Regions from separate parts of the Vibrio aquimaris genome, predicted to be linked through region 2. Evidence: riboswitches for the same ligand, from Rfam matches in the RefSeq annotation. Region 2 holds a riboswitch; the other holds the start of a gene.
What was found. Region 2 has a riboswitch for FMN ahead of ribB (3,4-dihydroxy-2-butanone-4-phosphate synthase). Riboswitches for the same ligand answer to the same signal wherever they lie in the genome.
Positions count from the first base shown of each region.

Region 1: it holds a riboswitch for FMN, as region 2 does, so the genes downstream of both, FIV01_RS15960 (riboflavin synthase subunit alpha) here and ribB (3,4-dihydroxy-2-butanone-4-phosphate synthase) in region 2, are expected to answer to the same signal.

Region 1 covers NZ_CP045351.1:304,571-320,269, forward strand. The annotation lists gene moeA (molybdopterin molybdotransferase MoeA) at 1-418, shown strand, start outside; gene moeB (molybdopterin-synthase adenylyltransferase MoeB) at 427-1,176, shown strand; gene FIV01_RS15955 (sulfurtransferase) at 1,227-2,057, shown strand; FMN riboswitch at 2,138-2,279, shown strand; gene FIV01_RS15960 (riboflavin synthase subunit alpha) at 2,496-3,209, shown strand; gene FIV01_RS15965 (hypothetical protein) at 3,280-3,468, opposite strand; gene FIV01_RS15970 (bifunctional metallophosphatase/5'-nucleotidase) at 4,119-5,864, opposite strand; gene FIV01_RS15975 (ATP-dependent endonuclease) at 6,062-7,693, shown strand; gene FIV01_RS15980 (YceI family protein) at 7,734-8,306, opposite strand; gene FIV01_RS15985 (cytochrome b) at 8,303-8,842, opposite strand; gene FIV01_RS15990 (hypothetical protein) at 9,240-9,875, shown strand; gene galE (UDP-glucose 4-epimerase GalE) at 10,130-11,140, opposite strand; gene FIV01_RS16000 (5-oxoprolinase subunit PxpA) at 11,367-12,101, shown strand; gene FIV01_RS16005 (5-oxoprolinase subunit B family protein) at 12,112-12,819, shown strand; gene FIV01_RS16010 (5-oxoprolinase subunit C family protein) at 12,816-13,748, shown strand; gene FIV01_RS16015 (FAD-dependent oxidoreductase) at 13,841-15,280, opposite strand; gene FIV01_RS16020 (ABC transporter permease) at 15,569-15,699, opposite strand, start outside.
Region 2 covers NZ_CP045350.1:1,357,274-1,372,972, forward strand. The annotation lists gene FIV01_RS06365 (alkene reductase) at 1-839, opposite strand, end outside; gene FIV01_RS06370 (TetR/AcrR family transcriptional regulator) at 973-1,551, shown strand; gene FIV01_RS06375 (PQQ-dependent sugar dehydrogenase) at 1,548-2,630, opposite strand; gene pheS (phenylalanine--tRNA ligase subunit alpha) at 2,941-3,924, shown strand; gene pheT (phenylalanine--tRNA ligase subunit beta) at 3,943-6,330, shown strand; partial or broken gene FIV01_RS20705 (IS4 family transposase) at 6,424-6,606, opposite strand; FMN riboswitch at 6,743-6,885, shown strand; gene ribB (3,4-dihydroxy-2-butanone-4-phosphate synthase) at 6,990-7,646, shown strand; gene FIV01_RS06395 (DUF417 family protein) at 7,716-8,162, opposite strand; gene FIV01_RS06400 (hypothetical protein) at 8,305-9,840, opposite strand; gene FIV01_RS06405 (DJ-1/PfpI family protein) at 9,994-10,590, shown strand; gene FIV01_RS06410 (winged helix-turn-helix domain-containing protein) at 11,015-11,593, shown strand; gene FIV01_RS06415 (hypothetical protein) at 11,586-12,035, shown strand; gene FIV01_RS06420 (winged helix-turn-helix domain-containing protein) at 12,203-12,886, shown strand; gene FIV01_RS06425 (hypothetical protein) at 12,879-13,331, shown strand; gene FIV01_RS06430 (ATP-binding protein) at 13,325-14,668, opposite strand; gene FIV01_RS06435 (response regulator transcription factor) at 14,658-15,317, opposite strand; gene FIV01_RS06440 (PepSY domain-containing protein) at 15,329-15,679, opposite strand.

The DNA of each region.
Region 1 (15,699 bases), on a different replicon from region 2:
TATTGATTTTTGGAAACTGGCGATCAAGCCAGGTAAGCCATTCGCTTTCGGCTCTTTAACAAACGCATGGTTCTGCGGACTTCCAGGAAATCCGGTATCAGCGGTCGTCACTATGTACGTTTTAGTTCAACCTCTACTAGCAAAATTAGCAGGACATTCTCAATGGAAAGCACCTGAATCGATACCGGCTGAGTCGCGCTCTGCCTTTAGAAAAGTTCCCGGACGCACAGATTACCAAAGAGCCATATATAGTATTGAAAATGGTCAATTCTTTGTTGAAAGTACGGGCAATCAAAGTTCAGGAGCATTCCGTTCTATGAGTCTCGCCAATTGCTTTGCAGTGCTTGAGCAAGACCGTGGGCATGTTGAAATAGGTGACACTGTCAACATTCAACTGTTTAATCCTTCACTCTATTAGGAATTGATTTGACCATTCTCTCTGATCAAGAAATGCTGCGCTATAATCGCCAAATTACTCTCAAAAGCTTTGATTTTGAGGGGCAAGAGGCGTTAAAACAAAGCAAAGTCCTTATTATTGGTCTTGGCGGTTTAGGGTGTGCTGCTAGCCAGTATTTAGCCGCCGCCGGCATCGGCAGTTTAACGCTTATCGATGACGATGTGGTTGAATTGTCTAACCTTCATCGGCAAGTCTTGCATCACGACAGTAACCAAGGGCAATACAAAGTGAACTCTGCAACTGAGTCGCTCAAACAATTGAACCCTCACCTAAATATTCACTCCATAGCCAAGCGATTAGATGAACCAGATTTAGAGTATGAGGTTAGTCAGCATACACTAGTCCTTGATTGTTCTGACAACCTTGATACTCGAAACCAGCTCAACCGACTTTGTTACAAACTCAAAGTCCCCCTAGTATCAGGCGCAGCGATAAGAATGGAAGGACATATAAGTGTCTTTACCTATAAGGATAAATGTCAGCCATGTTATCAATGTCTGAGCTCTCTATTTGGAGACACTAATTTGAGCTGTGTGGAGTCAGGCGTTATGTCGCCTATCGTCGGTATTATCGGTACAATACAAGCACTAGAAGCAATCAAGCTTATCGCAAATTTTGGTCAACCTAAACAAGGCATGTTGTTACTTATGGATGGCATGACCATGTCATGGCAAGAGCTGAAAGTATCCAAGCAAAGTAGCTGCATTGTATGTAGTTAAATTTTCTAAACGGCCAAACACAAACTCACCAAGTGTAAATAAGGAAATTTATGTCACCCATTATCACACCAAAACAGTTAAACGAACTGCGTAATACTGGAAAGCTCTCTATCCTCGACGCAAGTATTGATTTCCAAGCCCCATCGGCCCCTACAAATGACAAAGTAAATATTATCCCGGGTGCCATTCGTTTCGATTACGATAAAGTCTTTTGTGATATTGACTCGTCACTTCCGCATATGATGCCCACTGAAGAGCGCTTTAACACGCTTGCATGCGACTTAGGGTTAAATCAAGACTCCATTATCGTTGTGTACGACAACAGCGGCACCTTCGCTTCACCGCGAGCTTGGTGGATGTTTAAAGCAATGGGACATAAAGAGGTGTATATACTCGATGGCGGCCTAACAGAATGGAAAAACTCAGGTCTCGAAACAACGACTTCTTATGAGAAGATTTCATTAAAAGGTAATTTTATTGGTCAACTAAACTCCAATTATTTTGTCGACTCTAATTTTGTGTTGAGCCATATAGATGATTCAACTTGCCAAATCGTTGATGCTCGTTCTCAAGAGCGCTTTAAGGCAAAAGTTGCTGAGCCAAGAGTGGGCTTACGTTCTGGACATATCCCTAACTCGATATGTCAGCCATTTCTTGAACTAATAGATGGGCATAAGCTCAAATCACCCACTGAGCTAAAGCAAATCTTGTCCACCTCTCTTGATCAAGCAAAAGCAAAGTATATATTTAGCTGTGGTTCTGGTGTCACCGCCGCTATTGTTTTAGTTGCCGCTCAAATTGCAGGTTACCGTGACTTATTGGTATACGATGGCTCTTGGACAGAATGGGGAGCAAATTCCGATTTGCCAATTGAGAGCTAGAAATCATAGCCTTAAACCAGCCTCACTTTCCAATTAGGGATAAATCTATTATTCTGCCATAATCCAAACTTGGACCTTACAACTATTCTCAGGGCGGGGTGCAACTCCCCACCGGCGGTAAATCTCATCGAGATGAGCCCGCGAGCGCTCGATGTTTCGAGGTCAGCAGATCTGGTGAGAAACCAGAGCCGACGGTTATAGTCCGGATGAAAGAGAATAAGAGCCAACACTTACTCTGACTTATTAGAGTGACCTATGCTGGCTCTTGTATCACATCGCCCTGATTCAGGTTAACTATCTAGGAGTCACCATGAATCAGATTCAGTTCATACGTCGAATTGCATATTTCATCGCTTCCAAGCTTGTTCTATCAACCATAGCCACCAAGCTTTGTCAGAGCCTCTATGCCTTCATAAACATCAAATCGGAGCAGCACTAATGTTTACTGGAATTATTTCCTCAATCGCCGCCATTCAGGACATAGAGGATCATAATGGGATCCGTACTTTCGACATTGAGTTTGAACAAGGCTTTTGCAATGACCTTGACATAGGAGCAAGTGTAGCTGTCGATGGTGTGTGCTTAACCGTCACCAAGCTGCTACCACCGAACAAAGCCTCATTTGATGTAATGCTGCCAAGTATTCGGCTCACCACGCTTGGAAGCTGTAACGCAGGCACAAAGGTAAATGTGGAGCGGGCAGCGAAAGATGGGGCAGAAATTGGCGGACACCCTCTTTCTGGACATATTGATGACAAAACTAAGGTCGCTGAAATTGAAACAATAGAAGATAATTACCGTCTTAGGCTTGAGCTTCCACCATCACTTAAGCCCTATATTTTTCCAAAAGGATACATAGCGATAAATGGTGCTAGCCTTACAGTTTCTGAAGTCGATAAATCAAGCAATTGGTTTGAGGTTTGGCTCATCCCTGAAACTCGCCGCCAAACGACATTTGAAGAAAAAGCTCTCGGAGATTATGTCAATATTGAAATTGAACGAGGGACTCAAGTGGTGGTCGATACCATCAGAAATACATTAACTGATGCTCTAGGGCCACTTTTGCCTGAATTTGAACGCTATCTAACGACTAAAAATAGCAGTATTGACTCCCTGACGAGTACCACAGTCAGGCATATTTCTAAAAAGTAAACTCACCAAAATTAAAAAACGCCAACATTACTGCTGGCGCTTAAGTTCACTATCGATAGCATTACTATTGCTATCGATACAGACCTATATCTTTTTGAATATGACCAGACATATCACCTGCATAGTACGTATGAGGAGTATTGTCTGTAAAAAGAATATCGAATAGGTGTGCAATCAATCCTTTGAATGAAACCGTATAGGTTTTTTTGTCCATAGAGATAGGTGCTTCAATAGTTCCGATGTGCATTGCTTGAGCCATGATTTCCTCTCTATAAATTGGGTTAACTTGTTTCGATGAGTGAATATTAGTCAATAATTTGCTGTTCAAAAAATGACAAATTTTCAGTCTTGACATTAGTTTTTCTAATGAAACAAGACATTAACATTAAGTAAAAATAAAATGCACTAAAACTGCAAAATTATGAAGATAAACATAGACATTATGCATAGAATGTTTCTTTGTCAGTTCGAAGAATCTTACGTTCACATTTTGTTTACATTGAAAATTTTAGCTTTAATTAATCGGTACTTACTGTTGATTGAAGAGTTTGTGAATAGTGATTTTTAACCCACCTAAGAGTTACAACCTGATGATCGAATTATGACATGTCTATTACAACTGAAGTGTTACTATTTAAGTATTTTGGAACAAGAAAATAGAATAGATATATTTATCTATTTTTAAGAGAAAAGTGCTGCAGAAATCTTGCCGTAGTTAAAATCGAACAGAGATTAAATGGTTTGCGGGGAGATCCTCCCCACAAACTGACCTTTGGCATTTATATGCCGCCAGACGGGATGAAGTAAACCAGCGCTGACCAAACTCCTACCCAGCTGACTACAACCACGATATCGAACCAATTTCTCTTTAGCATAGGTCCCCCAAGTTAACATTAGCTCAATGGATGACTAGCAACCTTTGTGCCACCAAATTTGCTGTGTCAGTTGGGGGGCATTAAGCTCATTCGGATTATCTTTGAGTAGCTCAATAAAACAATCCGTCATGGACCAATCTGTAACAATTTCCTCTCCGTCCATATTCAATAAGGCATCGAACCCTTCCTTGCCTTTCATTGTATAAGCTGAGGATGTACCTAAATAATATTTCTTATTATCAATTGGTTGCCAGCCTTCGATTGGAGTGTATATTTGAAGTTCAACAATTCTTTTCCCTATCGGTGCTTGGCCTAAATATTTAAAATTAAGGTTATGTGTATATGGATAAGAACCATCACCAGTCCCCTTAACTCCATTATTCAGCGCATTGTTTATTGCCCCTTCGAGTGCCGCGGCAATATCCTTCCCTCTCACTTTATAAACACCAACAGGGACGGCAAATGGGAGCAGTTTTCCGGCAATATCAGCAACGGAAACATTACCTTGGTGCAGTGAGTTCCTTACTCCCCCTGCGTTATGAATAGCGAAGTCCACACTATAACCAAGCTTACTCATCGAATAAGCAAAAGACTTAGCAACAATAGGTGCCAATTCACTTGCACCAAGTTCATCCGGAACTCTGACATGACGCATTGGCCGACCTGCCACAGCAATCATTTGGTTCTGCAATTCTCGAACTCGAGGTAAGTACCTATTATTCAAAATCGCCTGAACATTAAGATCTTTCTTACAAACAATCACATTAGGATGATTGTCAATAAATTGACGAGCTAGATTATATGGCGCTTGATCCGTTGCACTCGTCATTCTGGCGTCCAAGAAAACACGCCGACCGAGTAAGAGTTCGTTTTTTCCGGTAAACTTAATAACGTTACCCTTCTCATCAAAGTCAATATCACAATGTCCCATGCTAAGGGAGTGATAACCTGCTTGAACAATGTAAGTATCATTAACGACCATTCCATAGTCATCGTCTTTTTTAAGCCCTAAAGCGCTAAAGTCACCTTGCAAGCGATGGCTATGCCCACCGACGATAATACTTATCCCATCAACCTTTTCGGCCAAATCAAAGTCGGCTTCATAACCCATATGGCTCAGTAAAATTATCTTGTTGATTCCCTGAGATTTAATTGCCTCAACCGTATTTTTCGCTGTTTGTATTGAATCAGTAAAGGGCGTGTCATGGTCAGGGTTCGATATATCGGACATTTTATCAATCGCTAACGAGAAGATAGCGATGGGCTCTTCCTGAACATACTTTATAATCCAACTGGCCGTTTGAGTTTTAGGATCAAATGAATGTACATTCTCACTATCTCGGAGCCTGTATGTTTTGTCTCTCATTTCTCCAGAAAGATCCCAATTGCCCGCCAGTAAAGGAAAATTAATTTGCTTTACAAATTTGGCGACAGGCAGGTTACCCATGTCTAACTCATGATTGCCCAAAGCCATAGCGTCAAGGTTAAGTGCATTAAGCATTTCTGCATTCGCCTCTCCCTTAAACAAAGTAAAATACAAAGTGCCCTGAAAGCAGTCACCCGCATGAAGAAACACCATCTCTCTGGAATCACAAAGAGTGGATTCGAGCTGCTTTTTTCGAGTGGCTATTCTGGCAAAGCCCCCTGCACTAACATAGGGTGATATATCTTGCTTTGGTAGACTAATCGATAGTTGAAGTGAGGTAGGTTCGAAGTGTGAATGGGTATCATTTATGTGCACAAGTCTAATTTTTGACATCTTATTCTTTTTATATTTCATATTTATCTCTCATTTTCACACACATAATACATGGACACTTATGACAAATTCATTAACTTTCATGTTTTTATTGGTTTACAAAATACATATGGCTAGATTAAGGGGATAAATATTTTTAACTTTGTGAACTAACCTTCTGCTTCATAGAGCTTTTTCTATTATGCTCATAAGAAGGATAGCTCACTTGGGATCGGTTAATGCTTCTAGAGCGGATAGAAATTTCCGGCTTTCGTGGAATCAAGCGACTTTCCATCGCATTTGAAGAACTCACTACCCTTATTGGAGAAAATACCTGGGGTAAATCATCACTACTGGATGCTCTTGCGGTTGCACTACCACCGAAGGGCATACCATATCAGTTCGAAATGGCTGACTTTCACGTCGATTACTCCGTTGCTCATCCTCAAACACAACATCTACAAATTGTATTGAGTCTAGTTTCTACTGACAAAAAAGAAATAAATTCCGGTCGTTACCGAAAAGTCAGGCCTGTATGGATTCAAAACGCTCAAGGGACAAACAAAATCATTTATTGTTTGAGTGCGAGTCGAAATGGGCATGAAGTAAAAACACGATACTCATTTCTGGATAACCAAGGGAACACACTTCCATTACATCACTCAGAAAAACTTGCTCAAGAACTGATGACCCTTCACCCTGTTATAAGACTGAAAGACTCTCGCAGATTTGAAAGGCCTATAAATTTTAACGGTGATGATAATGACCGAATCGAAAAGCGAATCAACAATACATGTCGGCGCTTGATGGCGGTTCCTGGCCACGTAAATAAGGGCGAGATGAAAAGCAGTTTAAATTCGATGAATGTGTTGGTTGAACACTATTTTTCATTCAAATCCAACACGCGTAAAAACCTTCGCAAGCAGAGAGATGGCATTTTCTTTAACAGCTCACCGAACAACAAAAGTATTTCTCAAGTGGTCGAAGAAACTCAAAGCAAACAAACTAGGTTATTGTTTATGGGTTTGCTTAACGCTTACTTGCAAGCAAAAGGGCCGAATAAGTTACGTCGATGTGCTAGACCATTACTTATTCTTGAAGACCCAGAAGGTCGACTTCACCCGACCCATTTAGCCAGAGCTTGGAGCCTGCTTCAATTATTGCCAATGCAAAAAATTCTTACTACCAATAGCGGTGACCTACTCGGACAAGTCCCCCTTAACAGTATCCGCCGTTTGGTGAGGCAGTCTGATAGAACCATTACCACTTACCTTCCCGCTCAAGGTTTCTCCAAAGATGAACTTAGACGAATTGGATTCCACATAAGATTCCATCGCTCTGGTGCACTTTTCGCTAGGTGCTGGCTTCTAGTAGAAGGGGAAACAGAGGTTTGGTTATTCAATGAGCTTGCCAATCAATGCGGTTACAACCTCGCTGCTGAAGGTGTACAAATTATCGAGTTCGCACAATCAGGGTTAAAGTCCTTGGTTAAAATAGCAAAAGCATTTGGAATTGATTGGCATGTGGTCACCGATGGTGATGCCGCAGGTAAAAAATACGCTTCCGCAGTTAGAGCTCAATTAGATAATGATCAAGAAAGGCATCGCTTAACAGAACTGCCTGATCGAGATATTGAACATTATTTATATAACAATGGTTTTGAGGCGTTTTTTAAAGATATGGTCCGTATACCTTTAGATCATCCAATTCCGCCCAAAAAAGTGGTCACCAGAGTTCTGAAAAAGTTTGCGAAACCTGACCTTGCACTTGCTATTGTTTCATACTGCGAGACGAAAGGGATGGATTGCATACCATTATTGATTAGGTGGACGTTAAAACGCGTTGTCACGATGGCGAACGGAAATACATAGAAATATACCTCTGACAAAATCATCAGAGGCATCTTGTTTGTTACTTTTTGATACCTTCGACATGCAGCTCCATGTCAACATAGCTGGAAGAACCCACTACCGGAATTTTAAAATCAGCCAGCTCGAGACGAACTTTGCCATCAAAGCCGGCCCTTTCACCACCCCATGGATCCGCTCCTGCTCCAATAAACTGAGCGTCTATTGTGATTGGTTTGGTAACGCCATGTAGATTTAAATCGCCATTAACCTCGAGCTTACCATCTCCTTTATCGACAACACTTGTGCTTTTGAATGTCGCTTTGGAGAACTTTGATGCATTGATGAAATCGCCGCTACGTATATGTTTGTCTCGTTCTGCATGATTAGAGTCTAGGCTGGTAGTATCAACGGTAACTGATATTTTAGAAGCACTCACATTTTTAGGGTCATAAGAAAAATCACCTTCAAAGTCATTGAATCGACCTTTTATAAAGCTATACCCTAGGTGACTTACTTTAAAGTTGATCGATGCATGAGCACCTTTAGTGTCAATAACGTAGTCCGCTGCACTGGCTCCAAATGGCAGCCACATAACGAAAGCCGCTAGTCCAGTAGCGAATACCTTTTTTTTCATTTTAAAGCTCCTATCATCTTACGTAGAGTATTATCTTTGTTTATCACGTGGTGTTTGATCGCAGCCGCAGCATGTGCTCCTGCCATCAGAATAAGTGCCCAAGCACAATAGAAATGTATTTCTCCAGATATATCAGCCTGATTTTCAAATAATGCCCCTAGGCTTGGGACTGCAAACCAATCAAACACATCAATACTTCGCCCATCCTCTGTAGAGATTAGGTATCCAGAAATAAATAGTGTCAGCAAGGCTAAGTACATCAAGAAATGGACCAGCTTGGCGGCGATAACTTCATACGGCTTACCTTCAATATCGGGCGAAACTGTTGCTTTCTTCCATACGATACGAAATATGGTCAACCCCGCAAGAAGTATCCCGATAGACTTATGCCAATGAGGCGCAGTCTTATACCATTCACTGTAGTAACTTAAATCAACCATCCATAGCCCAACTGCAAACATACCGGTAACAACAACCGCAGATGTCCAATGGATAGCTCTGGTAACTGGATTGTAGTTTTTAACTTCTGAACTCATAGCTCTTATCCAATAGTAAACGCATCTCTTTATCAACTAGACTATCGTCTAGGTTATTCCTATCACAGATTATTTACCCATCTTTACATTCATAAAATCATCCTGAGTTGATCAAGTTGTTCAAAAAAATTGATGACTAATTTTTGGCCCCGAGTACTGAGCCATATTACCCAGAACTGACATGATCATAACTGTGATCAAGAAAGACGATAAATGTTTAGTCGATATTGGAGATATAGCAACATAACAAATAACACTCTTTGTAGTGTTGTGACGCAACTTCAATCTTAACCATAAACCTCTAAAAATGTTTAATATTTTTATATCCAAATGTAACTAATTACGAAATTCACGTGCTAACATTTTTGATAGTATCGCAACGTTTTGGAGAATCACCTTGCTGTTGGACTTGTTGATAAAGAGTGTTAATGAGTTTCAGACAGATTGTATGAGGCTCTACCAGAAACATTACCCAAATATTCATAGTGAGGGGATGGATGAGCACCACTTGAGTTTAGCCTTCTCCCGTCGGCTATCCCGTACATTGACGAAATTCGGCCATGACTGTGAATATGTAGCCTTAGGCTCCACTGCTCATTTCAACCCTATCCATCACTACAGAATTACCTCTGATGTAGGAACAGTATGGGTCTTAGCGTCTCATATGGTCACAGGTGGCAACATGTGCAGAAAAACGTTTCTTCAAGCCATAGATCATTGGCAAGGGGAATACTCGTTTGCCATTCAACCTAATGATCTACTTCTACTGATTGGCGATCATTGGTTCTCACGAAATAGACAGAGCAGAGAACTGATTCATTGGTGGACAGGACAGCTACCAGATGATGTTGAACAATATACAACACAAGGTGTAAAACTATCAGAAGCCGATAGTCTGTTAGGTCATCTATTGGAAGATTGTTTCTCCTTGAGTCCATATTTTGTTAAATACACTCACCCTCTTCAACGTCCTATTGATAAACAAGCCCTTCGTAAATACGTCCAGTTGTATTGTGTCGCACAGTTGAGTTAGCGTCGCCAGTACTTCACCAACTGTTGCTAATGTTTTCACTTACAGTCATACAAGTTAGTCTAATAATATTCAAAATCTTCGGCTACCCAAACCGCTAAGGATGCAGAGCTAAAGTACAAGAGCTAGAAGGGTAACCATTACTTAAATAGGGTGAATATTGAACAAATTCAGTAGTGCTAGACAACCCATATTGTACCTCCCAGAGCTAATCACTTAGCTTAGGGAGGAGTAATTAGATAGCGGCCTTCCTATGGCTACGGATAACCTTCGGGATTATTCGACTGCCATCTCCATGTATCTGTCGTCATTTGTTCTAGAGTTCGCTCAGCTTTCCAATCCAGTTCTTGTATTGCTTTTGATGGGTCAGCCCAGCACTCCGCGATATCACCAGGCCTTCTTGGCACAATGTTGTATGGCACCTGTTTACCCGACGCTTTTTCAAAGGCAGCCACCATTTCTAGAACACTGTAGCCATTACCCGTACCTAAATTAAAAACATGAAGACCCTGCTTATTCCCTACTTTCTTCAGCGCAGCAACATGACCATCTGATAAGTCCATGACATGTATATAATCACGTACACCAGTTCCATCGGGCGTTGGGTAATCATCACCAAATACAGATAAATACTCCCTTCTTCCTACAGCAACCTGTGATACAAATGGCATTAGGTTGTTCGGTATACCCGACGGGTCTTCCCCTAAATCGCCTGACGGATGAGATCCGACGGGGTTAAAATAGCGCAGTAAGGTGATGCTCCAATCTGGATTCGCTTTCTCAAAATCTGTGAGGCATTCTTCCACCATCAGTTTGCTGCGACCATAAGGGTTTGTTGCACTAGTAGGAAAATCTTCTGTAATAGGCACGGACGCAGGATCACCATAAACAGTTGCAGACGAAGAAAAGACCAAACTCTTGACACCAACTTGACGCATTGCATCTACTAGGGCCAAGGTGCCATTAACATTGTTGTCGTAATACTCGAGTGGTTTCTCTACCGATTCACCCACAGCTTTAAGCCCTGCAAAGTGAATAACCGCTCCAATATTTTGCTCCTTCAGAACCTTAACTAAGTTTTCTTTGTCTCGTACATCACCTTCAATAAACAAAGGCTCAACACCTGTAACTTTCGCAATGCGCTCAAGCACAGACTTTTTACTGTTGTACAAATTGTCTAGAATTATCGGTGTCATGCCTGCTTCTAACATTTGAATACAAGTATGGCTACCAATATAACCTAACCCACCAGTGACTAACACATTCATAGTAATAACCTTATCATTATTTTCAATCACATAGTAAAGGATGTTTAATACGAAATATAGAGTATCTTTTTGCGCGCCACCTACAATATATCTCTCAAAGCTGAACTTAAAATAAGCTATCACAACACTGAAAATTACGTTTTAATTACAAAAATCATGAAAAAGTCGCTGATTGTCTGTTATTTTTATAACATATTGAATATGCATGACTATTGGGATCTACTCGATGACAAAACGAACTATAACTCTCAATTGCGATATGGGTGAGAGTTTCGGGATGTGGGAAATGGGCAATGATGAAGCTATTATGCCATGGGTCGATATGGCGAATCTAGCCTGTGGCTTTCATGCATCTGACCCAGATATTATGCTCAATACGATAAAACTTGCAATCAAGCACGACACTCAAATAGGTGCTCATCCAAGCTATCCCGACTTACAAGGCTTCGGTAGACGTAAGTTAGATATGGATAAAGATTCAATTACAAACATGGTGATCTATCAAGTTGGTGCTTTGAAAGCATTGGCTGAAAGTCAAAACACTCAGATTAGTTACGTAAAGCCGCATGGCGCTTTGTATAACAGCATGTTGCGCGATTTAACTATTTTTGACGCTGTGGCTGATGCTGTGGCTTGCTTTGGAGTCCCACTTATGACGTTAGCCATGAGTGACAATGAAAAGCTTCTCGACATTGCCGATAAGTATGAATTACCTTTGTTATTTGAGGCATTTGCAGACAGAGCGTATTTATCGAATGGCGAACTTGCCCCTCGCTCAATGTCAGGTTCGGTGCTGTCCCAAGAAGAAGAGATTCTCGATCAAGTCAAACAAATCGCTCAGTATGGAAAAGTTCGAACCATAGATGGATGTCTAATCCCGATAGAGGCTGATACTATCTGCGTGCACGGTGACAATGATCAAGCTATCAGAATGATACATAAAATTAGAGATGCTCTCTAAGGAGACAAAGGTGAATATAGAAACCTCTGTTGACCCTGTAGCGGAATGCTCAATACTCATTCGCTTTGAGGCCGAGTGTAGTCATAAACTTTATCTATTAATTGGTGAGATAAGCAGATATCTTTCCAATCAGCTTGGCGCCATTATTATGAATGTTACGCCATCAATGGACTCTATATTGATTGATTACCTCCCCCATAGAGTCTCTATTTTTGAATTTATACCCTATTTAGAAAAACTGGTTAAAGAGGCGATTAAAGCCCTTCCTGATAGTATCGACACTCAAGTACTCGAGCTTCCCGTATACTATCATCAAGATGTGGGTCCTGAGATTAGCCTGTATCAAGCTAAAGGTCTGAGCTTAGACGATATTATTGGATTACATACCAAGGAGGAATATACAGTATGCGCAATTGGTTTTGCTCCCGGTTTTGCCTTTCTCTCCTCAATAACTGAAGCGCTTCGTTTGCCACGTAAATCCACTCCTAGAGTCAAGTTGCCAAAAGGAAGTGTCGGAATAGCCAATAATAACACCGCCGTTTACCCCTCAGACTCACCGGGGGGATGGAACATAATAGGAAACTGCCCAACAGATTTATACACGCCTGATAAATCAACTGTTCTGCCTTTCTCTATAGGAACAAAGGTACGCTTTAAATCAATTACTAACGACGAATTTCTTCATCTTGGTGGACGCATTACGAGGGGGTGGCAGTGACTGATATTTGTGCGATCACAGCCGTTAAGCCAGGCCAACAAACGCTTATTCAAGACTTTGGACGTTTCGGGCTTGCACATTTAGGAATTACTCAAGGTGGCCCTGTAGATGATTACGCTTATAGCTGGGCAAATCATTTGCTTGGTAACCATACTAATTGCCCATCATTGGAAATTACGTTGGGACAAGCAGAGTTTCTCATTCACTCAAACTGTGAAATGGCGATCGCAGGTGGTGACTTGAATGCTAAATTAGATGGTCAACCTATTGTTAATTGGTCGACTTTTATCGCAGGCCAAGGGCAAACTCTCTCTTTTGCTCTGCCCAAGAACGGGCTACGAAGCTATTTAGCGGTAAAAGGTGGGTTTAAAGTACCCGTTCATTTGGGGAGTACGGCGACGGTCACGCGAGATCAGCTTGGCGGTATCAAGAATGGAAAGCCGGTCAACGCTGGGGATATCATTCATTTTGAGTCGCATGAAGTGATAGCTCAAACCAAACAGATGACCTTTAGATACAAGCCCGACTACAACTTACCTCTTGAATTGAGAGTAATTGAGGGCTATCAAGCAAACGACTTTTCAACGGACGCATTAGATTCTTTATACAGTCAGACATTTTGCGTTAGTAAATTGGTTGATAGAATGGGATATAGGTTGTGTGACGGTTACGTTGCCCCTCCACAAAGAGAATATCTGAGTGAAGGTATTGCACTAGGTGCAATTCAGATAACTCCAGATGGTGAACCTATTATATTACTTAACGACAGACAGACAATAGGCGGTTATCCAAAAGTAGGCTGCGTCGCCCGTATAGATCTCCCCAGACTAGCACAATCAAAACCAGGGCAAAAAGTTAGATTTGTAAGAGGAGATCTACTTGGCCTACAAGAAGTTTGGTGCCAATGGGCAAGATTTTTTGGTTACTAATATGCACGAGAGTGGTGGCCACCATTCTGAATAACGGGGTGTCTTAGCCATCAGTACATGGATTCATCAAATCAGCTTATACACGGATCAGTTTAATTGCCATATATTAACGCTAGTTCAATAGGATAATTGCGCTGAATCGCAAGCTCTTCTGCTTTTAGTTCTACGTCACGAGCAGTGAGTGACATGCTAAGCGGATGAAGAGATTCTATGCTAGAACCCCCGTAGTTAAATAACTTCCAATTATCAGCAATTCGCATAGCGGCTTCAAGGGCTGAAGAGCCCTTCACTACCTCAACTCTTGCATAGTTTTGCCCTTCAAAAGAGACATCCGCAGCACGAAGGGTTTGGTCGGTACCGGGGATTTGTTGCGCTCCAAATAGAGGGGTACCAAGTTCATGTGCCGATTTATAGCTTGGGATAAATTTCGCCATATGATCAATTGCACGGTAAGTTCTTTCTGAGGCCATGAATTTATCCCAACCGGAGTGGAGTTTCTTGGTAAGTCTTTGAGGCAACTGAGGTTGAGAACTCATACTGTTAGATGATACTAGTCCGTCGCTAAATAGAGTGATGTCCTCTGTCATTCCATGTAATTGAAAAACACCACCTGCGTATGGAGTAAGCTGTGCCATACCATTTGGCGTGCCTCTGGGACCATGGAAAACCACTTCAGGCCAAAACTCATTACATTCGTCCCAACATGTCACATAGGCGGCTTTAAATTCAACCAACCTCTCACGCGGTGCGAGCGCTAAATCATCAATCTTACCCGTTTCGTAACCGCACGCATTAACTAAATAATCGGCATCTATATGGATTGTTTTACCCTCAGCATTCAAGCATTCTAATTGCCAACCTGTATCATTTTTGTTCAGAGCAACAACTTGTGTGTCGGTATATAGTTGGCAGTTGTCCAGTGACTCTAGGACAATGGTTGCCGATGACGCCACACGAAATGCACTCCAACCATATTCTTGTACAGCTATCACCGGAAACTGCAAGGAGTCAATATCTACAGACTTGGCAAAAGGAATTACCCAATCATCAAAAGAGCTAGGTTGAGCACTCTGATTAAGTTTTGCCACTGTTTGAAGGTCATCATAGCTATACAATTTATAATAATCTGCCGGTAACCCAAGGACTTGATTTCTGTTGTCAGCATCGACCAACTTCTGATAACAAGATTTGATGGTCTCTAAGCGCTCAATAAGGTCGTGTGGATTCCCACTATCACTTTTAGGTACAGCGATAACGGTAGGACGCCGATTGATTGTATGAGGATATAGACGTACAGAGTCGATAGATTGCTTTAGTAATTCTATACACTGATCGGCCGAAATATCTCTGTATAAGTTTCCTCCAGCATGCAAATGACAAATAGGCGGACCACTCACTAACGAGGGCGATTTTTCAACCAGCACAACGTTCAAGCCTATCTCAGCCAGATGCAAAGCTGACGTAGAGCCAGCAATACCACCTCCGATGATTGCTATGGTAGGCCTATCCGATTTTTTGTTTTCTTCTAACATATGTGACGCTAATTTGCTCATTATCAGTACATTTTACTGAGTTTATTCAGTGAAAAAAATCACATTTTTTAAAGGGGATAAATGAACTAATTTCAAGTAAAAAAAATCAAAAAAGCACTTGACTAACATCTCATGAAAAACATAAAAATCAGTACTGTGAATAACAAAACATCCCTACACATTATGCCAGCAGGCTTCAAGAGCAATACTAAGTTATCTACAGGCTAAGTTATCCCAAAGTTTATCCACCGTTTTTGTGGATAACTGGATAACTTAGCACATACAAACCTAACCAAATTCTTTATTTGTGGGGGCTAACAGCTGATTGAGTAAACTATTTATCGCCAAGGCAAGTGTGCAAAAAGTTAATGATGGCAGCACAAACCACATAACAAAGTGAGGGCTTGGCGAGAGGTCGA
Region 2 (15,699 bases):
TAGTCAGATACCTTGCCACCTAAGTAATCAAAAGTCATATTATCGTCGAATATACCCACATGCAGATAGCATAATTCTCTGCTTTCTAAAGTTTGCAGTAAGTAGTCAAAAACCTGTTTGTCCCTTGGGTCAGATTCCATATTGAAATACGCTCCAGGTGAGAGACGAAGCGCGGTCCTTTCTGAGCCAATGGCTTCGGATACTGCGTCAACCACTTGTAAGGCAAATCGAGCCATATTTTCGGCATTTCCACCAAATTCATCCTCGCGCTGATTGCTGGCAAAGTGCAAAAATTGATCAATCAAGTAGCCATTGGCTCCATGGATTTCTACGCCATCAAACCCAGCTTCAAGCGCATTAATTGCTGCCTGACGATAATCTTCAACCAGCTCTAGGATCTCTTCTCGGCTTGCGGGCTTTGGTGTGATGTATTCGAGTTCTCGCATGCGTGGAACCGTGCCATCAACACCGATGGCCGAAGGAGCAAGTACATAATCAGCGTCATAGAAATATGGGTGTGCGACTCGACCCGTGTGCCATAACTGAAGGAAAATTTTGCCACCATTTTGGTGAACGGCATCAGTCACTTTGCGCCATCCTAATATTTGTTGTTGAGTGTAGATGCCAGGAGTATTGGGATAGCCTTGCGCATCAGGTCGTATGATGGTTGCTTCACTGATGATAAGCCCTGTATCCGCGCGGCGCGCATAATACTTCACCATGTCATCAGTGGGGACAAGGTTGGCATCAGCCATGCAGCGGGTCAGCGGCGCCATAATAATACGATTGTTAAGGGTAATAGCGTCATTAAGTTTAATTGGTTCGAATAAATGTTGCATGATTTTTCCTTGGTGATTTCTTGAATGTTCATTCAAGTTAGTCTAATTTGAATGAACATTCAACATGTTTTTTGAATGTCTGTTCAAAATCCGTTAAAGTAGGGTGTTGTTGATAATTTAAATGTGAGTGATGATGCGCAGCGCAGAATTTGATCGTGAAACAGTGCTACGTTCTGCAATGGAAGCCTTTGTAAGTAAAGGGTATTCAAAAACCAGCATGCAGGACCTAAAAGCCGCAACAGGACTACATCCTGGCTCAATTTATTGCGCGTTTGAAAATAAGCGTGGGCTGTTGATCGCAGCGCTTGGCCAGTATCGTGATGACAAATCTCGTGAATTTGAAACCTTGTTCAAAGAGCAAGAGAACGTTTTTTATGGTTTAAATCGTTACCTAGATTCTGTGGTTGAAGAGTGCGAGAAAGAGGCAATCAAAGATTGTTTATTGCAAAAGTCTTTGAGTGAATTGGCGCAGCAAGACGCGGAAGTCGAGCAGCTCATTAGCTCTATGCTGCAAGACTGGCATGGCTCGATTGAGAACAAAATTTGTCAGGCTCAAGATGCGGGATACGTAAACAAAAATAAATCTGCCGCACAACTGACTCAGTTTGTCGTTATGGGTATTTACGGGATGCGCACCCTTTCACATACCCAACCTAAACCGGGTGTGTTGAAAGAGTTAAAGCAAGAACTGATTCATTACCTTACCAGTTAGTTGCCTTTAATAAGGCGATATATATTGCCTTGATCGGTACTAAAAATAATCTCATCTTTTGGGCTCACGATAACGTGTCTGATCCGCTCATTGAGATGCTCAAGAATGCGAGTTTCTTCAATCGCTGACTGGGTGTTATCGAGAGTGATAACATTGATATGCGTGAGTTTTAGCGCTGGGGCGAGAAGTTTTCCATTCAACTCAGGGTAGTGGGTGCCTCTATAAAGTAGCAGGCTTGCAGGAGCAATTGATGGAATATAAACCTTAATTGGTGACTCTATTCCCTCTTTTTCTGTGGCATCAGCAACATTAATTGGTCCCCAATATTCCTTACCGTGTGAGGTTATTGGCCAGCCATAATTAGCACCTCTCTTGATAAGATTGAGCTCATCACCACCTCTTGGTCCATGTTCAATTGACCAAAGGGTTTGTGACTTACCATCATAATACAAACCTTGTGGGTTTCTGTGGCCAATGCTCCACAGCTCTTTTTGCGCGTTGGGAATTGACATAAATGGATTGTTCTTGGCTGAGCCGCCATCAGGATTCAGCCGTAAGATAGAACCAGCATGAGTGCTAAAATCTTGCCCGTTGGGTCTTTCTCCTCTGTCACCAATACTCATAAAGACATGATCTTTATCAAAAGCTAAGCGACTACCGTAATGTCGCCTAGTATCGGAATTAGAAATTGAGGTAAAAATGGTTTCAAATTGAGAAAGTTTTCCAGATTGATAGAGAAAGCTTGCTAATGCTGTGTCTGAACCCGTTTGAGTTTTCTGGCTATACGTGACATAGAACTTATTTTTTTCAAATGGAGATGAGGCAATGTCCATCCATCCGCCTTGGCCTGCGGCGTACAAGTGAGTTGGGTTATCCATCAGCTTAGAGGTGTTTCCTGTTCTGATATTAAGGGCAAGGATATGGCCATTTCTTTCAGTGACAAGCAATGTATTATCATCAGAAAACACCATTCCCCAAGGTACTTTAAAGCCAGATGCAATTTTCTGAGTTTGGTAACCTTGGCTATGCGCAAAGCTTATCCATGCGGCCAACACCAAGCATAATGCTGTTCTTATCACTGGCAACTCCTCCCTATTGATTCTGAGTATGAACCTCTAACCCAACTCTAGACAGCTTTTTATTTTATACAACTTGTTGCTTTTATGACGGATGAAGTATTGCTGCCAGAAACCTGTTTTTCTGCTGCTAGAGGATGTCGTAGCGCCAGAGCATGGTCCACAAGAGAAAAACTTGGACTAAATTACCGCTCAGTGCGTATTTCAGATTGGATTTACACAGCGGTTTCGTTACTATGTAGGGCTATTTACGAAGCCTGAAATCCCTATCGGGAAACCTTATGGAAACTACCAATAGGTAGATGAGGAAACGATGCAACATCTAGAAGAGATTATTGCTAATGCTAACGCTGCTATTGACGCAGCAGATTCATTAGTCGCACTCGATGAAGTGCGAGTTCAGTATTTGGGTAAAAAAGGTGAGCTAACGGCTCAGCTTCAAAGCCTAGGTAAATTGCCACCAGAAGAGCGCCGCAGTGCAGGTCAAGAGATCAACAAAGCGAAAGGTGTTGTCCAGCAAGCGATCGCTGCTCGTAAAGACGCGTTGCAGCGTGCTGAGCTGGAAGCCAAATTGGTAGCAGAGACGATTGACGTCACTCTACCTGGTCGCCGCATAGAAAATGGCGGTCTGCACCCAGTGACTCGTACTGTTGAGCGTATTGAGCAGTTCTTTGGTGAACTTGGTTTTAATACCGAATCAGGCCCTGAGATTGAAGACGCATTTCATAACTTTGATGCGCTGAATATCGCAGAGGATCATCCTGCGCGTACCGATCATGATACTTTCTTCTTTAATCCAGATCTTATGCTGCGTACGCACACTTCAGGTGTTCAGATTCGCACAATGGAAAATGGACAACCACCGTTTCGCTTCATTGCTCCTGGGCGCGTATATCGTAACGACTACGACCAAACACACACACCTATGTTCCACCAAGTGGAAGGTATGTTGGTTGATGAAAACGTTAATTTTGCCCAGCTTAAAGGGATTCTCCATGACTTCCTGTGTAACTTCTTTGAAGAAGAAGTTGAAGTGCGTTTTCGTCCTTCATACTTCCCATTCACAGAGCCTTCAGCAGAAGTGGATGTGAAAGGTAAGAACGGCAAATGGTTAGAAGTATTAGGTTGTGGCATGGTTCACCCAAATGTGCTTCGCAGCGTGGGTATTGATGCGGAAAAATACTCTGGCTTTGCATTTGGTATGGGCGTAGAGCGTTTAACTATGCTTCGCTATGGCGTAAACGATTTAAGAGCGTTCTTCGAGAACGATCTGCGTTTCTTAAAACAGTTCAAGTAATCTAGGGGAACCATCACTATGAAATATAGCGAAACTTGGCTTCGTGAGTGGGTAAACCCTTCGGTTTCAACAGATGAGTTGACTCACCAAATTACTATGGCAGGCCTTGAAGTTGACGATGTTTTGCCTGTCGCTGGCTCTTTTACAGGCGTTAAAGTTGGTCATGTTGTTGAATGTGGTCAACACCCTGATGCAGACAAATTGCGAGTGACCAAAGTGGATGTTGGCGAAGCTGACTTACTTGATATTGTCTGCGGTGCACCAAACTGCCGTCAGGGCCTAAAAGTTGCTGTCGCAACGGTCGGTGCAGTGCTACCGGGCGATTTTAAAATTAAGAAAGCAAAACTACGTGGTCAGCCTTCTCATGGCATGCTTTGTTCATTTACAGAACTTGGTATTGATGTTGAATCAGATGGCATCATGGAGCTTGTGGAAGACGCAGTCGTCGGGACAGACTTTCGTCAATTCTTGGGTCTAGATGATGTGACTGTCGATGTTGATCTGACGGCAAACCGAGCTGATTGCTTTAGCATTCGTGGTCTTGCTCGTGAGGTCGGTGTACTTAACCGTGCAGACGTCACTGAGCCAGCAATAACTCCAGTGGCTCCTGCTATCGACGATACGGTTTCTATTGAGGTTAAAGCGCCAGCAGCATGTCCTCGCTACCTTGGCCGCGTGGTTAAAAATGTCAACGTTAAAGCCCAAACGCCGCTTTGGATGCAAGAGAAACTGCGTCGCTGTGGTATTCGATCTATTGATCCAGTGGTTGATATTACGAACTACATCTTGCTAGAGCAAGGCCAACCAATGCATGCTTTCGATTTGAACAAAATCGACGGTGGCATCGTGGTTCGTATGGCAGAGCAGGGTGAAAAACTGACACTTCTTGATGGCAGTGAAGCGGAATTGAATGCAGATACATTGGTTATTGCTGATCACAATAAGGCACTCGGTATTGCGGGAATTTTTGGTGGTCAGGACTCTGGTGTAACGTCTAAAACCCAAGATGTGTTGCTAGAATGTGCCTTCTTCGCACCTGATCATATTCGTGGTCGTGCTCGCAGTTACGGTTTACACACAGACTCATCAATGCGCTTTGAGCGTGGTGTCGATTACGCATTGCAAGCAAGTGCGATGGAGCGAGCGACAGAGTTGCTGGTTGAAATCTGTGGCGGTGAAGTAGCTCCTGTTGTTGCTGTTGAATCAGCCAGCGATTTGCCAACACCGAATACCGTTGCATTACGCCGCACTAAACTCGATCGCCTACTTGGCCATCATATTGCTGATGCAGATGTGGTTGAGATTTTAGAGCGTTTGGGTATGCAGGTTGCGACAATCGAAGCCGGCTGGACAGCAACTGCGCCAACGTGGCGCTTTGATATTGCTATCGAGCAAGATTTGATTGAAGAAGTTGGTCGTATCTATGGGTATGACAATATTCCAAATCAAAGCCCAGCCGCTGATCTAAAAATGCACGATCATGTAGAAGCGAATATTCCACTCAAACGTGTTCGTAACTTGCTTGTAGATCGCGGTTTCCAAGAAGCTATCACCTATAGCTTTGTTGAGCCAGAGCAGCAAAAACTGATTGTTCCAGATGTTGAGCCTTTAATCTTACCTTTCCCAATTTCTGCTGATATGTCAGCGATGCGTCTGGGTTTGATTCAAGGTCTTCTCAACACTGTTGTTCACAATCAAAAACGTCAGCAACCACGTGTTCGTTTGTTCGAGTACGGCTTGCGTTTTATCCCTTGTGAGTCTGCAGAAAACGGCATGCGCCAAGAGCCTATGCTGGCTGGTGTGATTGCTGGTGCTCGCAGTGAAGAGCATTGGGATATAGAAACTAACACGGTTGATTTCTTCGATTTGAAAGGCGATCTTGAAGCCATTCTTGAACTGTCTGCGAATGAGAAAGCCTACTCTTTTGCTACGGTAAAGCATCCGGCATTGCATCCAGGCCAATCGGCGGCAATCATGGTTGATGGAAAAGAAGTCGGCGTAATGGGCACTGTACACCCCGAACTTGAGCGTAAGTTTGGCTTAAATGGTCGCACCATTGTGTTCGAAATCGAGTGGTCTGCTATCAACACTAAGGTGATCCCAGAAGCAGTACAGCTTTCTAAGTTCCCTTCAAACCGTCGTGATATTGCACTGGTTGTCGAAGAAGAAATTGCATCTGGTGATATCGTTGCAGCGTGCCTCGAAAAAGGAGGAGAATTCCTCACAGATGCTCGCTTGTTTGATGTTTACCTTGGTAAAGGGGTAGAGGAAGGTAAGAAGAGCCTTGCCATTGCCCTAAGCCTACAATCAGTAGAACGTACGTTGGAAGACTCGGATATTGCAGGCGCAGTTGATGCTATCGTTGCTCATGTTGCCGAAAAATTTGGTGCTTCTCTTAGAGATTAACCAGACTTATTCATTATAATAAAGAAACCTGCCACAAGGCAGGTTTTTTATTATTCCATCATTAAAAAGAATACTAAGTTCTGGGGGATCCCCTCATGAATCCTCCAGTGCATAGCCATCTTTTAAGAGCTGCTCAGCTAGAGCTATGGCCGCTGCTAAGGGGTGTTGAGTAGTAATCTCGTAGTCTGGTCGCCTGAGGACATCCATACCTAATCGAACGATAGATAGGACATTTCGATTTCTGACTGTATGCGCTTGAAAGTGCCTATCCCACCCAAGGCGAAAATTGGTGTGCGATTGTTTAAAGGTTATCGATAACTCATCACAGATAGATGTTGAGTTATTTGATATTAGTCCTATTCATTTTTGATCCCTTTTTATAACATATCGGCGTTTACAATGTTAAGTTGTAAGTTATTCTCAGGGCGGGGTGAAATTCCCCACCGGCGGTAAATTCAAAACAAGAAAAGCCCGCGAGCGCTCGAGTTTTCGAGGACAGCAGATCTGGTGAGACTCCAGAGCCGACGGTTAAAGTCCGGATGAGAGAGAATTGAAGCACATAGAGGACTTGCTGCTGTATTTTATACGGCACCTATAAGTGTGTGTTGTTTTATAACTCCCATTGCCCTGGTTCTGGTCTTAATAAGTTGGAGAAAACCATGAATCAGACATCTATCCTTGCCGATTTCGGTGAACCTATTACTCGCGTAGATAAAGCGATTGCTGCTCTTCAAGAAGGGCGTGGTATTTTGCTTCTTGATGATGAGTCTCGTGAAAATGAGGGTGATTTAATATATTCAGCGCAGTATCTGACTGCTCAGCAGATGGCGTTAATGATACGAGAATGTAGCGGTATTGTTTGTTTATGTTTGACAGACTCTGATGCTAATAAGCTGGATTTACCGCCGATGGTTGAAAAAAATAGCAGTGTAAACCAAACGGCTTTTACTGTAAGTATTGAAGCGAAAGTCGGTGTGACTACTGGTGTTTCAGCCAAAGATCGAGTCACAACGGTAAAGACAGCGATAGCAGAAACCGCGACTCCAGATGACCTCGCTCGTCCGGGACATGTTTTCCCTTTGCGCGCTCGCAGTGGAGGTGTGTTTTCGAGACGAGGGCATACAGAAGGCACAGTTGATCTAATGACATTGGCTGGTCTTCATCCTTCAGGCGTTCTGTGTGAGCTCAGCAATCCTGATGGTTCTATGGCGAAAACGCCTGAAGTTGTTTTATTTGCCCAAAAACATAATATGCCAGTGTTGACTGTTGAAGATATCGCCTTGTATCGAACGCAATTAGAACGTCATTCAGCTTAAGGTTTACTTATTTTAGGTATCCTTTCTCAGGAGCCAAAAAGATACTATCTTCATGGCTCCTTCTTTGGGTTAGTTGCTTGGCTTATTTCTTTCAATAATGCTTATCGATACGGCAAGGAACAAAATATCTTTTACTAAGAAAAAGTTGGTGACTAATACACCATCCGAGACTTTCCAAGTATTAGGCGTTGTGAGCAAAAAGCTTAATGTTGTGATGAAGATAGCTGCCGCAGCGATACCAGAATAAAACGCAATCTTCGGCTTTTTAATGCCCACAATAAGCCCAATGGCGACAATAATTTCTGCTGCCCCTATCAGATTAGACACCGCTTGAATAGAAAAAAGGTCATAAAGCCAATTCATCGCGAAATGATTTTCGACTAAAGGTTGAATCAGCTTGGCTTCGGTCGGCGTAAATTTATAAATACCGATCCAAATCAGCACGAGTGCTACGCCGAAAACGCCAACAAGGTAACCAATATTGTCAGTCTTTGTATTGTTCTTTACAGCATGCATAAAATCTTTTTTCTCTTAATTAGCATGAGAACAAAGACCTAAAGCTTAATGAAAAACTTTCATTAAAAATACTAATCTATCAATAAAAAATCGTTATTCTGGATTGCCTTAGGTATTGTCGTGCTGGATGATAGAAATGTTGTTAGTTTGGGGCTCGGAGCAGCGCATTCCATGTGACTCTTACAAATTCATCGATGTGTTTATCTGCACCATTACCACTGATTTTATCTTCAAGAGGATGTTCGCCAACGATATCCGATACAAATATCCCGGGTATGATAGTGACAGAGCAGGGGCTATCATTAACTGCATTGAATATATGCGCCGTTTCTACATCGACCGTTGCTACTTTTTTCTCTTGTTGTTGTGCGAGCCAAGACTTTGTTTCAATGAGCGGTGAATCGACAGTGGTGTTAGAACAAGCAGTTGTATTGATGCGTGAAAATTTAGTGGGTATCAGGACTTCGGTATTGCTCAAATTCACAACATTACCTTGGTAAGATGAATGATTTAGGTGGATATAATCACCTATCTGTGCATCGCCAGTAATTCGGCCACCCGCACCACACATCACGATTTTGTTAAAACCTGATTCGGCAAATGTCTTAACCGCGTCGTAAGATAACTCGCCATTGGGCATTCTCAACGCCGCAATTGATACTGTCTTGCCATTGTTTGTGATAGTGACTTCATCAAAAGTAAAGGGGCCGATTTTGTGATTGTGTGGGTTGAGCTTTTTGTATCCTTCACCCTCATGTTCACCCGAAAGGCTAAAGATTTGGTTGGCGATCGATTCCATGACTTTCCAGCGAGCACCGATATAGAGAATTTTTTCGTCTGCTTGAATTTGAGCTAACTGAGACTTTAAACTTTTTATCGATGAAGCTTTCAGTGCGTCAATACTGCCAATGGAGGTTAGCTTGGTTGCGACATCAATTCCCGAGAAGTGGAATTGAAGTATCTGATGTTCAAGGCGTGTATGAGAGCCTATTCCAGATACTATTATTTTGTTTTCATTTGTCTGATGGTTGTTTAAAAGATAGAAGTGAGTTGAAGTGGGAGAAGATACCTTAAAGCATGTGTCAAAACCTTGGCTTTTATAGTGGTTGGCTACGTCTTGATCACTGGAGTTAAAAAGAAAAAACTCTGCACCGTGTTTGCTGATGAGATCAACTAGTCCTGATGGAAGTCTGTTGGCAAGATAAGCATTGATATTGACAGTGTGCTTTGCATCTGTGCTAGGTAGTTTTACAGGTTTATTTTGAAGTAAACTTGTGGCCTTCTGAAAGCCATTAAGGTTTTCTGCATGGGCAGGATGTATTTTTTGTAAGCTTAATTGGTCGAGGCTGAATATCTTGCTTGTCCCAACTCGCTTTATATCATCTACAGATAGGTATCGTGAAGGAGGCTCTGAGGAAGTAAGCGCTCGAACTATCTGAGATTTTGGAGCTGCTACATAAGGGTTTTTATCTTCAAACCCAGCTCTAATGGCATTCATTCGGTCTCCAGCCTGACGGATCTCCATCATTAATAATGTCGGTAAATGACGTGTATTCGATGGAAGGCTTGTATCATTGGATAACTGGCTGATGCGTCTTATATTTAACGGCTGGTCGGCTCTTGGTAGGTCTGGCTGGTCAAGTAGCGCAGAATTCAGAGCTATACTTGATAACTTCATTAGAATTTTTCATTCTGTGGTAGGTGTAATGCTATCATCTAACGTTATGGTTTTATGGGATAACGTCCATAAAATAAATGCTTCTTATTTCGTAATTTCAATTTTTATCACTTAGGGAGCTGTGTAGTATTAAGAGTGGTGCATGGAGGCACAATGAATATTGGTATCTATATTTATGATCATGCAGAAGTATTGGATTTTTCTGGACCATTTGAAGTCTTTAGCACAGCAAAGCGCCTAGGAGCCGAGGATATTAATGTATTTATGATTTCTGAGAGCGATAAACCAGTTTTCGCTCGTGGTGGCTTTAAAGTGTTAGTACACTATTCATTACAAAATCATCCTAAAATAGATTGGTTAGTTGTTGTTCGAGGCCTGCACCAAAATGAAATGATGAAGGCTGATATCATAAGCTGGTTAGCTCTTGCAGCCGATTATGCTGAACTGGTTGCGTCTATTTGTACAGGCGTTTTTCTTTTAGCAAAAGCAGGCTTACCAAATGAGCTAACTGTTACAACTCATTGGGAAGATATTGAGGATTTATGCGTTCAATTTCCTGATTTGAATGTTGTCAGAGATAAGCGCTGGGTACGATTGGGAAAGTACATAACGTCAGGTGGAGTTTCCGCTGGTATTGATATGAGTTTACACCTAGTCGCTACGCAATATGGTTTATCGTTTGCGAAAAAAGTCGCTCGTCAAATGGAGTATAATTTGTCAAATACCAATAGAGTACACCTGAACACTTAAAAACTTTATTTATAAAGGCATTGAAGTCTAACCCTTGTTCAAAGCTTCACATTAGTAACCCTGATTAATACACCATAAAATCTACCTCGAGGTTTCTGTATGAATTTTGATCATGTTGTGGGTTTTAAATACAAGATAATTAAACGAGTTCAACATGATTTAATTAGTGTATAGATTCTAATACTTATGTTTGTGATGTTTATTTATACGAAATCACTCGCTGGTCTGCAACGCAGATAACAATTCATGATGAAATTGTGAGATAGGACCACAAAGTTTTTGTTTTTCTTAGATTTTAAGATATCGTATAGCGACATAACCTAGTGCCTTTATTCAGTTTATGTCGATACTGATAATTAATGAAAACCTTATTTTAAATTTACTAGCGGGCTCAGTAGAAGATATTACAACCGGTTATAAATCGATGCTGGGAGGTAATGAGGTTGCAATGCTCAAATTCATGGTTGAGCATCCAAGTCAGCCACTCACCAAGTCTATTCTTCTTGAACAGGTATGGCACAAAAAAGGTGTTATTGTTGAAGAAAGTAGCCTGCTTCATTGTATCTCAAGCTGTCGTAAAGCTCTGCGTGATAAAGATGCTGAGATTATTAGTACGGTTCGTGGGGTGGGGTACCAATTTAATGGTGATATCAGAGATTATGAGCCTGAAACCATTACTCCGATAGCTAATCAACAGCCTGACATTAATGGTCCTTTAAATGACTCAAGTTGGTTAGTTTTAAATAAACCGCGTAGTGCTTACCTAGCAATGTTTGTATTCAGTGCTCTATCCAGTCACTGGTTGGTTTCTTCCTGGGTGTCACCTTGGGTTGAAGCTGAGTACACTGAGACCTTTTATACGAAATGCACCCTATCAACTCAATCTCCACTTGTTGTTAACCAAGTTCGAGCATTTGAGACAGACAACCAAGTTATTTTAATTAAAGAGGATGGAACGTCTATTAGCTATCGTCCAAAAGATGTGGAGGTGGTTTGTGAATAAGATAATATGTTCTGTCAGCATTATTACGGGAATGCTAGTGGGTGGTTTATCTGCATACACAAGTTCGCCAACGATGAATCGCAGTTTTGAGAGTAAAACAGAGATTATTGTTCCTACTAGACAAGGTAGTGAGAATATAGGTTTATTAACTCAGCTGAACTTTAAACGTTCAGGTCAGTATGAAATGTACTTTCTCACTGATGATTTGATTGGCTTTAATGTATCTGGACAATACGGGTTTAGTTCCAATGGTCTATCTCTGATGCCAAGCTCTGCTGAGCGAGTTATACCTCATGGAAAGGAACTTTCCATTATAGAAACTATGTTCAGCCAACACGGTATGCACTCTATGGAAGATCTAAAGATCATTCGCCTTGATGATGATAATACGATATTGGTTGCGCCAAGGTATTCATATTTATACTCTAGTGTTTACATATAGTAGATATGATATTCGTTTTATTTTGTATTTTTCACTATAAAAATCAATGCTTTGATATTTTTTAATAATGCTTCATATTGAAACATCATCAAGCTGACAGTCCTCTAACTTTGGATAAAAAATCTTAGGTATAAAAAGCACTACCAGTTATTGACCTAAGAGAACTCATGTTAATCATAAACGGAAATTCGATTTTCGATTCTAAACGTGGCTATATTCAAAATCTAAATAGTAATGTTCGTTACCCTATTGGGGTTAATGAGATCGCCTTGCTTAACTTGATGATTGATGAAGCAGGTAAAACGTTGGCCAAAGATGAACTCATGCATCATGTCTGGCAGAAACGCGGTATAGTGGTTGAAATGAGCAGCTTGATGCATTGCATTTCCAGTTGTCGCCGTGCTTTTGAAGACCGTTCTGGAGAGGTAATTAAAACCGTACGTGGTGAAGGGTATCAGTTTGTCGGAACTGTGGAAAATTACCAGCCAGATTACGAACCTAGTGAAATCCAAATACCAGTTATTGATGCTGAACCTACACAGTTAATTGAAAATGAGGTTGCTCATAAGCCTAATATTCGAAAGCAGACATTATTAATGGCTGCGGGGTTATTTTTTTGTTCGGCACTCACCAGTTACTTAATCGTAGAGAACATGCGCTCTCCTCTTTCAGATATATCATTTGAACAAAAACACTTTAGCGCATGTTGGTTTTCTCCAGACTCTAACGGTACCAAAGTTCGTTATCAAGACGTTAATTTATACGACTTTGGAGAGTTAACTTTATTAGTTGATAAAACTGGCCGCTCTCTGAGTTTTCGACCTAAGAGTGGGGTGTTGAGTTGTGAGTAAACTGTCAGCAGTTCTTATTATCATAGTGGGAGCAATGTTGGGGGCCCTGATCGCTTATTTGAATAATAACACCATTAACCGACATATGAGCAGTCACACCGTAGCCCATGTGTCTTCGGTGGTTCCTGATAACAACTTCGGTATTACTTTACCTCTTCGACTTGAACTAATACTGAAAGAAGACAGCAGCTATGGCGTCTATGCTCTTTTGCCAAAGAGCCAAGTTGGATACACCAGCTCAGGTTGGTATGAACTCGATAGTGACGGAATATTTTTTGTCATCGGAAAGCACAAACGTTTGAAATTAGAACCTAAAAGAAATGGAGTGATAGAACAGTTGTTTGTTCGCCAAGGAGCCTTTGATGGGCACATGAAGCTAGTAAAACTCGGTGAGCATAGTGCTGCATTGGTTGGCAGTAAAGTTGCTCTGCACATGATCTACTGAGCGAGCTTCATAGATAGAATGACTTTTAATCCCCCTAGACCACTTCGACCTAGCGTTAATTTGCCTCGATAGCTGTGTGCCATTTCGCAAACAATATTGAGACCTAAACCTGTCCCAGGCATGGTTTCATCCAAGCGAACACCACGCTTAATGACGGTACCTAGTTTTTGTTCTGGTATTCCAATACCATCATCCTCTATCATAATGTCGATTGTTTCAGGGCTATCTTTTTGTAATAAAGAATGGACACGAATAATGCTGCTTGACCATTTGTAAGCGTTTTCAATAAGGTTGCCTAGCATTTCATCAAGATCGGTTTTCTCGACTGCAACGCTTATACTGCTGTCTAACTCATTAATAAGGCTAATACCTCGTTCTGTGTATACTTTATCGAATGCCATGGAAATGGCGTCCACGCGTTCTGATGGATTAGCACTGACAGACAAAATATTTTTTGCGCCAGCCATCCTAGCTCGGCCTAAGTGGTAATCAATTTGATTTTGGATTTGGTCTATTGGCGGGCGCAGTTGCTCTTGAGTTGCAGAGTCTTTTGTGGATATATCATTCTTGAGTACAGAGAGTGGAGTTTTTAGTGCGTGGGAGAGGTTTCCAGCATGGTGCCTAGCTCGCTCAAGCAGCTCTTGATAGTGAAAAACTAAGGCATTTAGGTCCGAAACAACAGGCGCAATTTCTTTTGGATATTCTTGGTCTAGTTGTGTTTTTTTCCCCATACGCAACTGCGATAATTCCTTGTGCATTTTGTTTAGCGGGCTTAAAGACCATTGCACCTGAATAATGATTAACGCCAAAATGCCAATGTAGAGAAGCGCTAGAATGAACCATAACTGGCTCATAAGATTACGAACTGTATCCGTTATGGGCTGTTGGTCAGTACCAATAGTAACATCGATAGGGCCAGAATAGTCTGGGTAGTACAAGGTTGATTGAATATAGATAAGTTTTTCATCGCGCGCCCCTAATAAGTCATGTTCATTCTTAATCGTTAAGTTCTTGTCCCATAATGAACGTGAGCGAAGTAAGGCTTTATCCGTTTTAGCTGACCAATAAAAACCGCTGTATGGGCGCGTAAATCTAGGATCGGAAAGGGGAGAAGTTAATTTAAGATTTCCTTTCTCGTCGGCTTCAAGGGCGGCAGCTATTTCATCCATATAAATGGATAGTTGTTGTTTAGTATCTTCCTGCATGTACAGATACACTTGCGAAGGCATCATGACACCTGCTGCAATTATCATTGCGGTCAACCAAACAACAGCGGCAAGTACTAAGCGGCTTTTGAGGCTAAGGCGTTTGATGAACCTTATCTTCCTAATTGGCATTAAGTTGATACCCCAAACCTCTGACGGTTTTGATTACCTTAGGCGAGATTTTCTTCCTGATACGGCCAATGAAGACTTCAATAGTATTAGAGTCGCGGTCGAAATCCTGCTTGTAGATATGTTCGACTAACTCTGAGCGTGAGATAACTTTTTCAGGATTGTGCATGAAATAAGCAACAACTTTATACTCTAGCGCAGTCAAATCAATGGCTTGTCCTTGCCACATCACCTTAGATGTTCGTGTATCTAGGCTTAGGCAGCCCATCTGCATTATCGGAGACGCGTTACCGGAAGCTCGGCGGAGCTGTACGCGAATCCTAGCAATAAGCTCGACCATTTCGAAGGGTTTAGTTTGATAGTCATCTGCACCGGCATTCAGTCCTTCGACTCTTTGAGTCAGACCATCTCTTGCACTAAGAATAATAATAGGGGTATTTATGTTCTCATCACGAATACTTTTTAAAACAGTGAGGCCATCTAATTTTGGTAAGCCGAGGTCAAGTACAATTGCATCCCACTGTTCCGATGTTGCACGGTAAAGAGCGTCAACCCCATCTGTTGATAGTTCAGGAACCCAGCCGTTTTTTTCTAACGACTCGATTATTTGTTCGCCTAAGCGAGGTTCGTCTTCGACTACAAGTATTTTCATTGTGATGCCGTTTAGTTTTTTAGGGCTTGTTTAAAATTCCGACCTTCAATCAGAATCATTTCTAAAGTTTGAGCGTTGTATTTGACTTTGATGATGTTGTTATTGTAATTCAGCTTGAGTTCATAGACCCAAACATCATCGTCTTCTTCGAGTTCTACTTTGATAATGCGGCCACGAAGATCTTTTTCAACCATAGTGTAAAGCTCGGAAAAGTGGCGGATATAGCCTTTATGAACAGCATCATAGACTTCATCTTGGTCTTCTTCGAACTCGACTTCAGCTCCAGCATGATGAACGTCCTGCACCAAGGCATGGCCGTCTTTATTCGATTCTGTTTTAGTATGTGCCGAAGTACTTGCCATAATACAAAGGGCAGCAATAA